Regions from separate parts of the Arthrobacter gandavensis genome, predicted to be linked through region 2. Evidence: riboswitches for the same ligand, from Rfam matches in the RefSeq annotation. Region 2 holds a riboswitch; the other holds the start of a gene.

Region 1 (4,509 bases), on a different contig from region 2:
TCGGTGTATTCGTCCGCCCAGTCGTAGCGGCGGTCGTGTTCCGTGAGGCCGTCGCCGCCGAAGTTGCGGTGCGCGTTCTCCAGCACGGAGGTGACGATGTTCCAGCCGGCACGGCCACCGGAGAGATGGTCAAGGGTGGAGAGCTGCCGCGCGAACTGGAACGGATGGCTCTGCACCACGGACGACGTCGCAGCCAGGCCGATATCCCTGGTGGCACCTGAGAGTGCGGCGAGCAGAAGCAGCGGATCGTTGGCCGGCACCTGCAGGCCGCGGCGCACGTGGGATGACCAGCCGCCGTCGTGGTTCCCGTACAGGCCCACGACGTCGGCAAAGAACAGGGCGTCGAACTTCGCCGCTTCGAGCTGCCGGGCAAGGTCTGTCCAGAAGGACAGCTCGTTGAAGCGGTGCTGCTCGGCATCGGGGTGGCGCCACTGGCCGCCGCGGATGTGGCTGGTGGTGTTCATCAGGAAGGCGTTCAGCAGAAGGCGCGGACGCCCGCCGGGAAAACGGGTACTGGGAATGCTCATGGAAGTAACTTTCGGTAGGAGCGGGAAGGCTAGAGGCGCTTGTCGGCGCGGCGGGAGAGCCAGGAGCCGCCCAGCTGCACGGCCTGGACCAGCAGGACCATCAGCACAATGGCAGTGAGCATCAGCCCGGTCTCGTAGCGGTAGTAGCCGTAGCGGATGGCAAAGTCGCCGATTCCCCCGCCGCCCACCAGGCCGGCCATGGCGGAGTAGGAGATGAAGCTGACCGTCATGATGGTCACCGAGCTGATCAGGGCCGGACGGGCTTCAACCAGCAGCACGTCCCGCACAATCTGCCCGCGGGTGGCGCCCATGGAGCGGGCCGCTTCCACTACCCCGCCGCCGAGCGCGGTGATGTTCTGCTCCACGAACCGGGCAAAGTACGGGATGGCGTTGATGGTCAGCGGCACGATAACGGCTGCGGTGCCGATGGTTGTTCCCACCACGAAGCGGGTGAACGGGATGATCGCGATCAGCAGGATCAGGAACGGAAAGGAACGCACCAGATTCACCAGTGAGTCCAGGACGCGGTGCAGCCGCGGTTTGTGCCCCAGCCCGTCCGGCCCAAGGGAGTAGAGCAGCACACCCAGCGGGGTGCCGATCAGCACCGCCAGCGGAATCGCGACCAGCAGCATGGTGCCGGTCTGGCCCAGTGCGGCGAGCAGTTCCGGCCAGACTTCGGCAATTCGCTCAAGCAACGCGGACTCCTTCCCGGCCGGCAGCCCGGTCCAGGGTGATTTCGTCGGAGATCAGGTACCGGCCGATTGCGGTGGCTGGCGTGAACCCGGGCCGGGCCAGCTCCGCGAGCGCGAACTGTTCCACCACCCGGCCTTCCTCCATCACGGCCACGTTGTCCGCAATCGCCTTGATGACGTTCATTTCATGGGTCACCACCACGATCGTGATGCCGAACCGTGCGTTGACGTCGCTGAGGTACTGCAGCACGGAGGCGGTGGTCCGCGGGTCGACGGCGGAGGTCGGTTCGTCGCAGAGCAGCACCTTGGGCCGCGTGGCCAGGGCACGGGCGATTGCAACTCGCTGCTTCTGTCCGCCGGAGAGCTTGGCCGGATAGGTCCCCGCCTTCTCCGAGAGGTCGACGACGGCGAGCGCCTCCAGTGCGCGGGCGCGGCGTTCGGCGGCGTTCTTCACTCCGGCGAACTTGAGCGAGAGCTCCACGTTCTGCGCCGCGGTCCGGTTGTTCAGGAGGTTGAAGTGCTGGAAGATCATGCCGATCTCATGCCTGGCCGCCCGAAGCTCGGCATCACCCAAGCCGGTCAGGTCCGTTCCATCCACCAGTACACGGCCGGACGTTGGGCGTTCCAGCAGGTTGATGTTGCGCAGCAGGGTGGATTTACCGGCACCGGAGAACCCGATGATGCCCTGGATGCTTCCCTTGGGGATGGACAGGGTGACGTTGTCCACTGCCGTGAAGGCCGATTCACCGCCCCCAAAGACGGTAGAGACGTTTTCGATCCGGATCATGCTGTCCTCCTGCGGTCTGAGCCCGGGAAGAGGTGCACGCCTCCGCAGGCTCACGCAGCCGTGCGGAAGGCACGGGGCAGCGGACCGCAAAGAGCAGGTGCTTCTCCATCGGTCCTGGCGGTAGCACCCTTCTTCAGCGGAAAGCCCGCGGAAGGGGGTTGCTGCGGCGTCACGGAGCCAGGTCTCTCAGCCGCTCTGGATGGTTACGGGACTATCTAAACCGCCCAGGCACCGGCGGGGCCAGAAGATTTCCCCGTGCGGCCGAATGCGTCGGTGCGTAACGCGCCGCGGCGTCACAATCCGTTTTGTTACGTCCGTGGGGGTCCCTGCCCCAACCCACGCGCCACCCGCGCAGACGCACGGGCGTTCTGCGGCGCGGGAGCACTGATTCTCCTGGGAATCCGCGAGGATGGGAACGTGAGATCTACGGAACGCCCCGCCCTTTCGCCCTCGCTTGGGCCGGCCGAATTCCGCCGCTGGTACTGGCTAAAGGAAGAGCTGCAGGCGTTCGCGCGCACGCAGGAGATATCCGCTGCCGGTTCAAAGGAGCAGCTGGCAGAACGCATCGCCGCATTCCTGGCGGGCACACCGCTTCCTCCCCCGGCCGGCAGGCCTCACATGTCCCGGCAGCGGCTCGTACCGCCGCTGACCATCCACACCGTGATTCCGGCGGGACATCCGTGCAGCCAGGTGCTGCGGGAGTTCTTCGTCCACGCCCTCGGGCCCGGGTTCCGGTTCGATGCGCCGATGCGGGAGTTCTTTGCCGCCAATGACGGGACCGCGACCCTGGCCGCAGCCCTGGACCACTGGCACGCCACCCGGGATACTGCTGCGCGGCCGATCAGCCCGCAGTTCGAACTCAACCGCTTCTCCAGGGACTGGCATGCAGCACATCCCGGCGGCAGCCGCGATCAGATGATTCAGGCCTGGAAAGCGTACCGGGCGCTGCCCGTGGACCAGCGGATCCAGGACAGCGTCTGATGTTCCGTCGCTAGAGTCCAAACCTTCCGGCCTCGATGACCGGGCAGGTGTTCATGACGACGTCGAGCCCTGCGTTTGCGGCGCGCTTCGCGGCGTCTTCATCGACCACGCCCAGCTGCAGCCACACGGCCTTGGCGCCGATTGAAATGGCCTGGTCCACGATGTTTCCCACCTTGGCCGAATTCACGAAGCAATCCACAACGTCCACCTGGCCGGGGATGTCCGCCAGCTTGCTGTAGCCCTGCTGGCCGTGGACGGCCTGCCCGGAAAGGTTCACGGGGATGATCTCCATGCCCAGGGAATCCCGGACAAACCGTGAAACACCGACGGCGGGACGGGCCGGATTGTTCGAAAGGCCCACTACCGCCCAGCGGCCCTTGGCCGTGAGCAGCCGGGTAATGACCTCGGGATCATTGAGGTGCACCATGCGGTCTCTCCTTTGAGTCTCTGCAGGGCTCCCACCCTACGCTCAGGGTACAAACGCGGCAGACTGCGGACCTATTCCAGGAAAGCGTCGACGGCGGCGGCCAGGGTCTGGTCATCCAGCCCGTGCCAGCTGCCCTCCAGCAGCTGGAATGACCCCTCGGGCAGCAGCTCGGCAGTCTCACGCGCCCATTCGCGCAGCCGGTCATCACTTCCGGAACTCGCCAGCACCAGCACCGGCACGCGGATTCCGGTCAGGGACCGCACGTCGGTTTCCAGCAGCAGGGTCAGGTCATAGGAGATGGTGTGAGCCGCCGGCTCAAACGGAGCCGGGTCCGAGGCCTCGATGATCTCCGCCGGCACTCCGATGGACTCCTGGAACAGCCGAACGGCTCCTGCCCGGTCACCTGCCGCAACCAGCTCATCCAGCTCAGGGCGGATGTCCGGATCTTCGTCAGTGTCCCCGGTGAGCGGAGGTTCCACGGCGATGACGCTGGAGATGACCGCGGACTCCGAGGCAGCCCGGAGCGCGAGGACGGCGCCGGAGGAGGTTCCCAGCAGATCGGCCGTGCCGCCGGCGGTTTCCACCACGGCCAGCAGGTCGTCCACCTCGGATTCCGGGGTGTACTCCTCCCCGTCCCCGCTCTCGCCCTTGCCTCGGCGGTCATACGTGTAGACGGTGTGGCCTGCGGCCAGCAGTTCGGCAACACCTGCCATCCCCGAGGTGGTCCGGTCCATCATGACGGGATCCACCACCACCAGCGGAGGCCCTTCCCCCCGGCGCTGCCACGCAATAGGCGTTCCGTCGGCGGAAAGCACACGTCCTGAAGCTTCGGCTGATGGATCCATGGGGTTCTCCTTACCTGGAGGCTGGGGGTCCCTCAACGGTAGGAGCGCCAGGGGAGGCGGTCAATGGCCCGCCACGGCTCACAGCTCGGCCGCCCCCCGCCGTCAGGACCTCCGTGACGTCCGCCGTCCCCTGCCCGTAGTCGAAGATGGCGGTGGCAGCGTGCGGCTTGCACACGGCCCTTTCCGCACTGGAGGCAGGTGGGATACCGGCACCTGCACCGTCATCTCGCCTCGGGCACGCGCCCGCTTG
Region 2 (4,509 bases):
CTCTCTGCAGTGGTTGCGGCACTCTTTTCCGCTGTTGCTGCACGGGCTGCCATGCGTCCATTGGTCGAGGCGCTGGCGCTGCAGCGCAGGTTTGTCTCCGATGCCGGCCATGAACTGCGCACACCGCTGACCCTGCTCAGTACCCGGGCGCAGCTGCTTCGGCGCCGCTTGGGTGCCCGGACTGCGGAAAACGCGCCGGCGGAACGGTTCGGGCCGGTTGAGCAGAAGTTCGTGGAGTCCGGCCTGGATGAGATCATCGCGGACACGGGAGTACTGACCGGAATCCTGGAGGACCTGCTGGAGTCAGCCGATCCTCGCCGGGCCAGCCCGCCAGAGCCCGTTGACCTTGGTGCGGCGGCGCGGCAGGGTGCTGAGGCCTTCGGCGCCACCATCAGGGACCATGGCCTGCAGCTGAGGCTTGATGTGCCCGGCACTCCGGTCCGGGTCCGTGCCGGGAAAGCAGCAGTGCAGCGGGTGGTCACTGCACTGCTGGCCAACGCGTGCGATTACGCCCGTTCCACAGTTTGGGTACAGGTATCAGCAAACGGGGGTGAAGGTATCCTCCGGGTGTCCGACGACGGCCCGGGCCTTCCCAACGAACTCCGCGGACGGGTGTTTGAACGCTTCGCCTCGGTGCGGGAAACCTCCGGGGGACATACCCGGCACTATGGGCTGGGCCTGGCCCTGGTCGCGGAAATTGCCGGCAGGTTCGGCGGAACGGTGCAGTCTGAACCAAGCCACGGCAGGGGCGCGTCGCTCACTGTGCGCCTGCCGCTGGACTGATGCGGCCCTCTAAGAAACTTCGAAGAAAGACCGGGTTTGATAGAAAACGTAGGTATCCACACTCTGTTTGCGAAGGTGAAAGCAACCATGGAGATTGGCAGCAAAGCCAAGAAGATCATCATCTGGAGTGCCAGTGGCCTGGCAGCTGCCGGCTTGCTGACCGGCACGTTCTTCACGGGCATGGCCGTTGCGGAGAACACCGAGCCCGCGTCGGTTACCTCCGAAGTCGAGGCCGAGCGTCCCGAGCGTCCCGAACGCGGGGAGCACGGAGACTTGCCGCAGGATAACGAGGGCGGGGAATCCCAGGACACGGAATCCCAGGACAACGATTCCCAGGACAGCTCTCCAGCACGTCCGGAACGCCCCGAACGTGACCACGGGCCGGACAGTGACGGTGACCGGGGTGGCTCAGGCCACCGCCACGGGCAACCCGAGAGCGAAGATAAAGCGCCGGCTGAGGATGCTCCGGCCCAAAGCTAGGTGCCGTTCCCAGCCCCTTGCAGCAGCTGGGCCTGCGCAGCTTCCCGGTGTTCGTGCTGGCCCGTGGTCAGCGCAAACATTGCGTAGTTCAAAGGCCCGGCTGCAATCAGGGCATGGCAGCGCTCAGCCAGGCGCGGTTCCGCGATGCCGGCCGCGTCCTGGTAGCGGCGCGCAACAGCGTCGAAAGAATCCGGCGAGATGAGCTGGATATACATAAACTCCAGGGCGGGGTCGCTAACCTTGGCCGTTGTCCAGTCCAGGACAGAGACGATCCTGTCTGCCTCGTCGAGCAGCAGATGCGCCGGGTACAGCTCGCCGTGCGTCAGCACCGTGCGTTCCGGCCACAACCCGTCGTCATCCAGCCACCGCCGCCAGCCGTCGAGCAGTCCCGGATCAACCCGGAACTCGGCCAACGCGTTCTCCAGCCCGTTCGCCCAGTACCCGCGGACCTCTTCCGGCGTCTCAGCCGGGATGCCGGCTGCTGCTGCCGCAGCAGGGTCCATCTCATGCAGGGAAGCGATGAGGTTCCCCAGTGACGTGAGATAACCGCGGGATCCCGGGTCGAAGTGCCAGACCGGCTGGTTGCCCTCACCCATGGTGAGGCCCGGCCGTCCCGGCAGCAGCGGGTAGGCGACCAGGTCCGGCGCCTGGATACGCCAGTCAGGCACGGCCACGGTGAGCCGGGGGCGCACAAAGTTCAGGATGGCTTCTTCACGGGGCTGGTTCGCGGCAACGTCCGGACGCCGGGGCAGCCTCAGCACCCATTCCTTTCCCGTACCGGCCTCAGCGGCAAAGGCCACGCGGTAATCGAGTCCCGCTTCGTTGAATTCGATCCTGTCCGGCTCCAGGTGCAGGCCGCGGGAGGCTGCCAGCGCGCAGACCTCCTCGGAACGTGGCTGGGCTTCCGCGGCCGCCTCAGGGCTCATCATGTCCTTCTCTCCGGTTATCGGTCCCGTGAACGCGCAGGGCCGGTAGACAGTGGGCTGGGTTCAGCGTTTCGCATGCCCGGCGTTTCTGTGAACCCTGGCCTGCTTTACGACGTACGCGCGCCGCGTACGGCTTGTGTCGGCGTATTTCGCTTTTTGGCTTCTTATGACTGCTCGCGACGTTGGACGTCCGCCGAGTGGCAGCAGAGAAGGCCCGGCCTTAGCGTGATGCATGAATCAAGAGTTCCAGCCACGGGCCCTGGCCGGCTGGACAGCAACCCTCTCGTCGTAAGCGGGGTGCTCCAGGTGAAGATTCGGCCCTGCCGCGGGACTTCTCGCAGGGCAAGTACGGCGCCGGGCACTGCCCTCACAGCGGCCAGCGCACCCTTCCCTTCGCGGCCCTGCCGCGATCCTGACCGGAGAGAAACCAAAAATGAAGATCAACCGGAAATTCCTTGCCCTTGCCGCAGTACCCTTCCTGCTCGCGGGCGCTGCCGCCTGCGGCTCAGCCGCGGGTGACGAAGGAACGGTAAGGATCGGCGTCGTTGGCGCCAGTGATCCGTATTGGGCAACCTATGAGGAAGCGGCGGAAGCCGAGGGCATCGACGTCGAAATCATCGACTTCGCTGAGTACACCCAGCCCAATCCCGCGCTGACCGAGGGCGAGCTTGACCTTAACCAGTTCCAGCACATCATCTATCTGGCGCGCTACAACGTGTCCTCCGGTGAGGACCTGGTTCCGGTGGGCTCCACCGCCATCTACCCGCTGGGTCTCTACTCCACGCAGTACGACTCAGTGGAAGAGATTCCCGACGGCGCCACCGTGGCGGTTCCAAATGACGAAAGCAATCTTGCCCGCGGCCTCCTTGTGCTCCAGTCCGCAGGGCTCGTCACCCTAACCGGCGGCGGCAGTGCCTTCTCCACGCTCGATGACATTGATGAGGCCAAGTCCAAGGTGAAGGTCACCACGCTGGAAGCCTCGCTCACGCCCACCTCGCTGCCGGATGTCGCTGCGGCCATCATCAACAACGACTTCGTCGAGGATGCCGGCCTCAGCGCAGCCGACGCCATTGCGCAGGATGACCCCGCCGATCCGAAAGCCATTCCCTACGTGAACATCTTTGCCGCACGTGCGGGTGAGGAAGGGAACGCCACCTACCAAAAGCTGGTGGAGATCTACCAGAACACGCAGACGGTCCAGGACGGTGTGCAGAAAGCATCAGGGAATACTGCCCAGTTCCTGAAGGTGCCCCAGGAAGACCTGCGCACGTCCCTGGATGAGGTGCAGCAGGACATCAAGGCCCTCGGCTAGCAGCGCGACGCCATGGCCCTCATATCGCTGCAAAACGTCACCAAGACGTATCCCGCCCCGCGCAAAGGCAATCCAGCCGTAAGCGCCCTGGAGGACATCAGCCTGGATATAGAGCCGGGGGAGATCTTCGGCATCATCGGGTACTCCGGGGCGGGGAAAAGTACGCTCGCCAGGCTCATCAACGGGCTGGAAAGCTGCACTTCCGGGAACATCACCGTGGACGGCCGGACTGTTTCCGGTGTGCCGGAGAGGAAACTGAAGGACCTCCGCCAGGACATCGGCATGATTTTCCAGCAGTTCAACCTCTTCAGTTCCAAGACTGTGCGGAACAACATCGCGTATCCCCTGCGGGTTGCCGGACGGAGCAAGGCCGAAATAGCCGCACGCACGGATGAGCTGCTGGAGTTCACCGGGCTTGCGGACAAGGCTGACAGCTATCCGGAGCAGCTCTCCGGTGGGCAGAAGCAGCGCGTCGGGATTGCCCGTGCGCTTGCCGCTTCCCCGAAGATCCTGCTGGCGGACGAGGCGACGTCTGCCCTTGACCCGGAAACCACCCAGGAAGTCCTCGCGCTGCTGCGCAGGGTGAACCGGGAACTGGGCATCACCATTGTGGTGATCACCCACGAGATGGAAGTGATCCGGGACCTCGCCACCCGGGTCGCGGTGATGGACGCCGGCAGGATCGTGGAGCAGGGAGACGTCTTCGAAGTCTTCTCCAATCCCCAGCAGGACTCATCCCGAAGGTTCGTTTCCACCGTGGTGCGGGGTGTGCCCTCTGCCTCTGAGCTTCGTGCCCTGCGTTCACGCCATGAGGGCCGCCTGGTCACGCTTTCCTTCCGGGACGGCTCCGCCTCGCAGGCAGGCGTCTTCCTGGAACTCGCGGCCGCCGGGGTGGACTTCGAGCTGGTCTACGGAGGCATCAACGACGTCGCCGGACGGGCTTTCGGTCACCTCACCCTCGCGCTCAAGGGCGGGGATACGACAATCGACACTGCCCTGGCCGCCGTC

What was found. Region 2 has a riboswitch for S-adenosylmethionine ahead of ABFX29_RS00435 (MetQ/NlpA family ABC transporter substrate-binding protein). Riboswitches for the same ligand answer to the same signal wherever they lie in the genome.
Region 1: another riboswitch for S-adenosylmethionine. It lies ahead of ABFX29_RS03270 (methionine ABC transporter ATP-binding protein); the one in region 2 lies ahead of ABFX29_RS00435 (MetQ/NlpA family ABC transporter substrate-binding protein).

What each region holds. Positions count from the first base shown of each region.
Region 1 covers NZ_BAAALV010000002.1:28,180-32,688, forward strand. Annotated here, with positions in the region: gene ABFX29_RS03260 (NtaA/DmoA family FMN-dependent monooxygenase) at 1-527, opposite strand, end outside; gene ABFX29_RS03265 (methionine ABC transporter permease) at 557-1,222, opposite strand; gene ABFX29_RS03270 (methionine ABC transporter ATP-binding protein) at 1,215-2,006, opposite strand; SAM riboswitch class I at 2,109-2,212, opposite strand; gene ABFX29_RS03275 (hypothetical protein) at 2,424-2,987, shown strand; gene ABFX29_RS03280 (CoA-binding protein) at 2,998-3,414, opposite strand; gene ABFX29_RS03285 (alpha/beta fold hydrolase) at 3,486-4,259, opposite strand.
Region 2 covers NZ_BAAALV010000001.1:74,026-78,534, forward strand. Annotated here, with positions in the region: gene ABFX29_RS00420 (sensor histidine kinase) at 1-783, shown strand, start outside; gene ABFX29_RS00425 (hypothetical protein) at 871-1,263, shown strand; gene ABFX29_RS00430 (macrolide 2'-phosphotransferase) at 1,260-2,189, opposite strand; SAM riboswitch class IV at 2,425-2,544, shown strand; gene ABFX29_RS00435 (MetQ/NlpA family ABC transporter substrate-binding protein) at 2,623-3,501, shown strand; gene ABFX29_RS00440 (methionine ABC transporter ATP-binding protein) at 3,514-4,509, shown strand, end outside.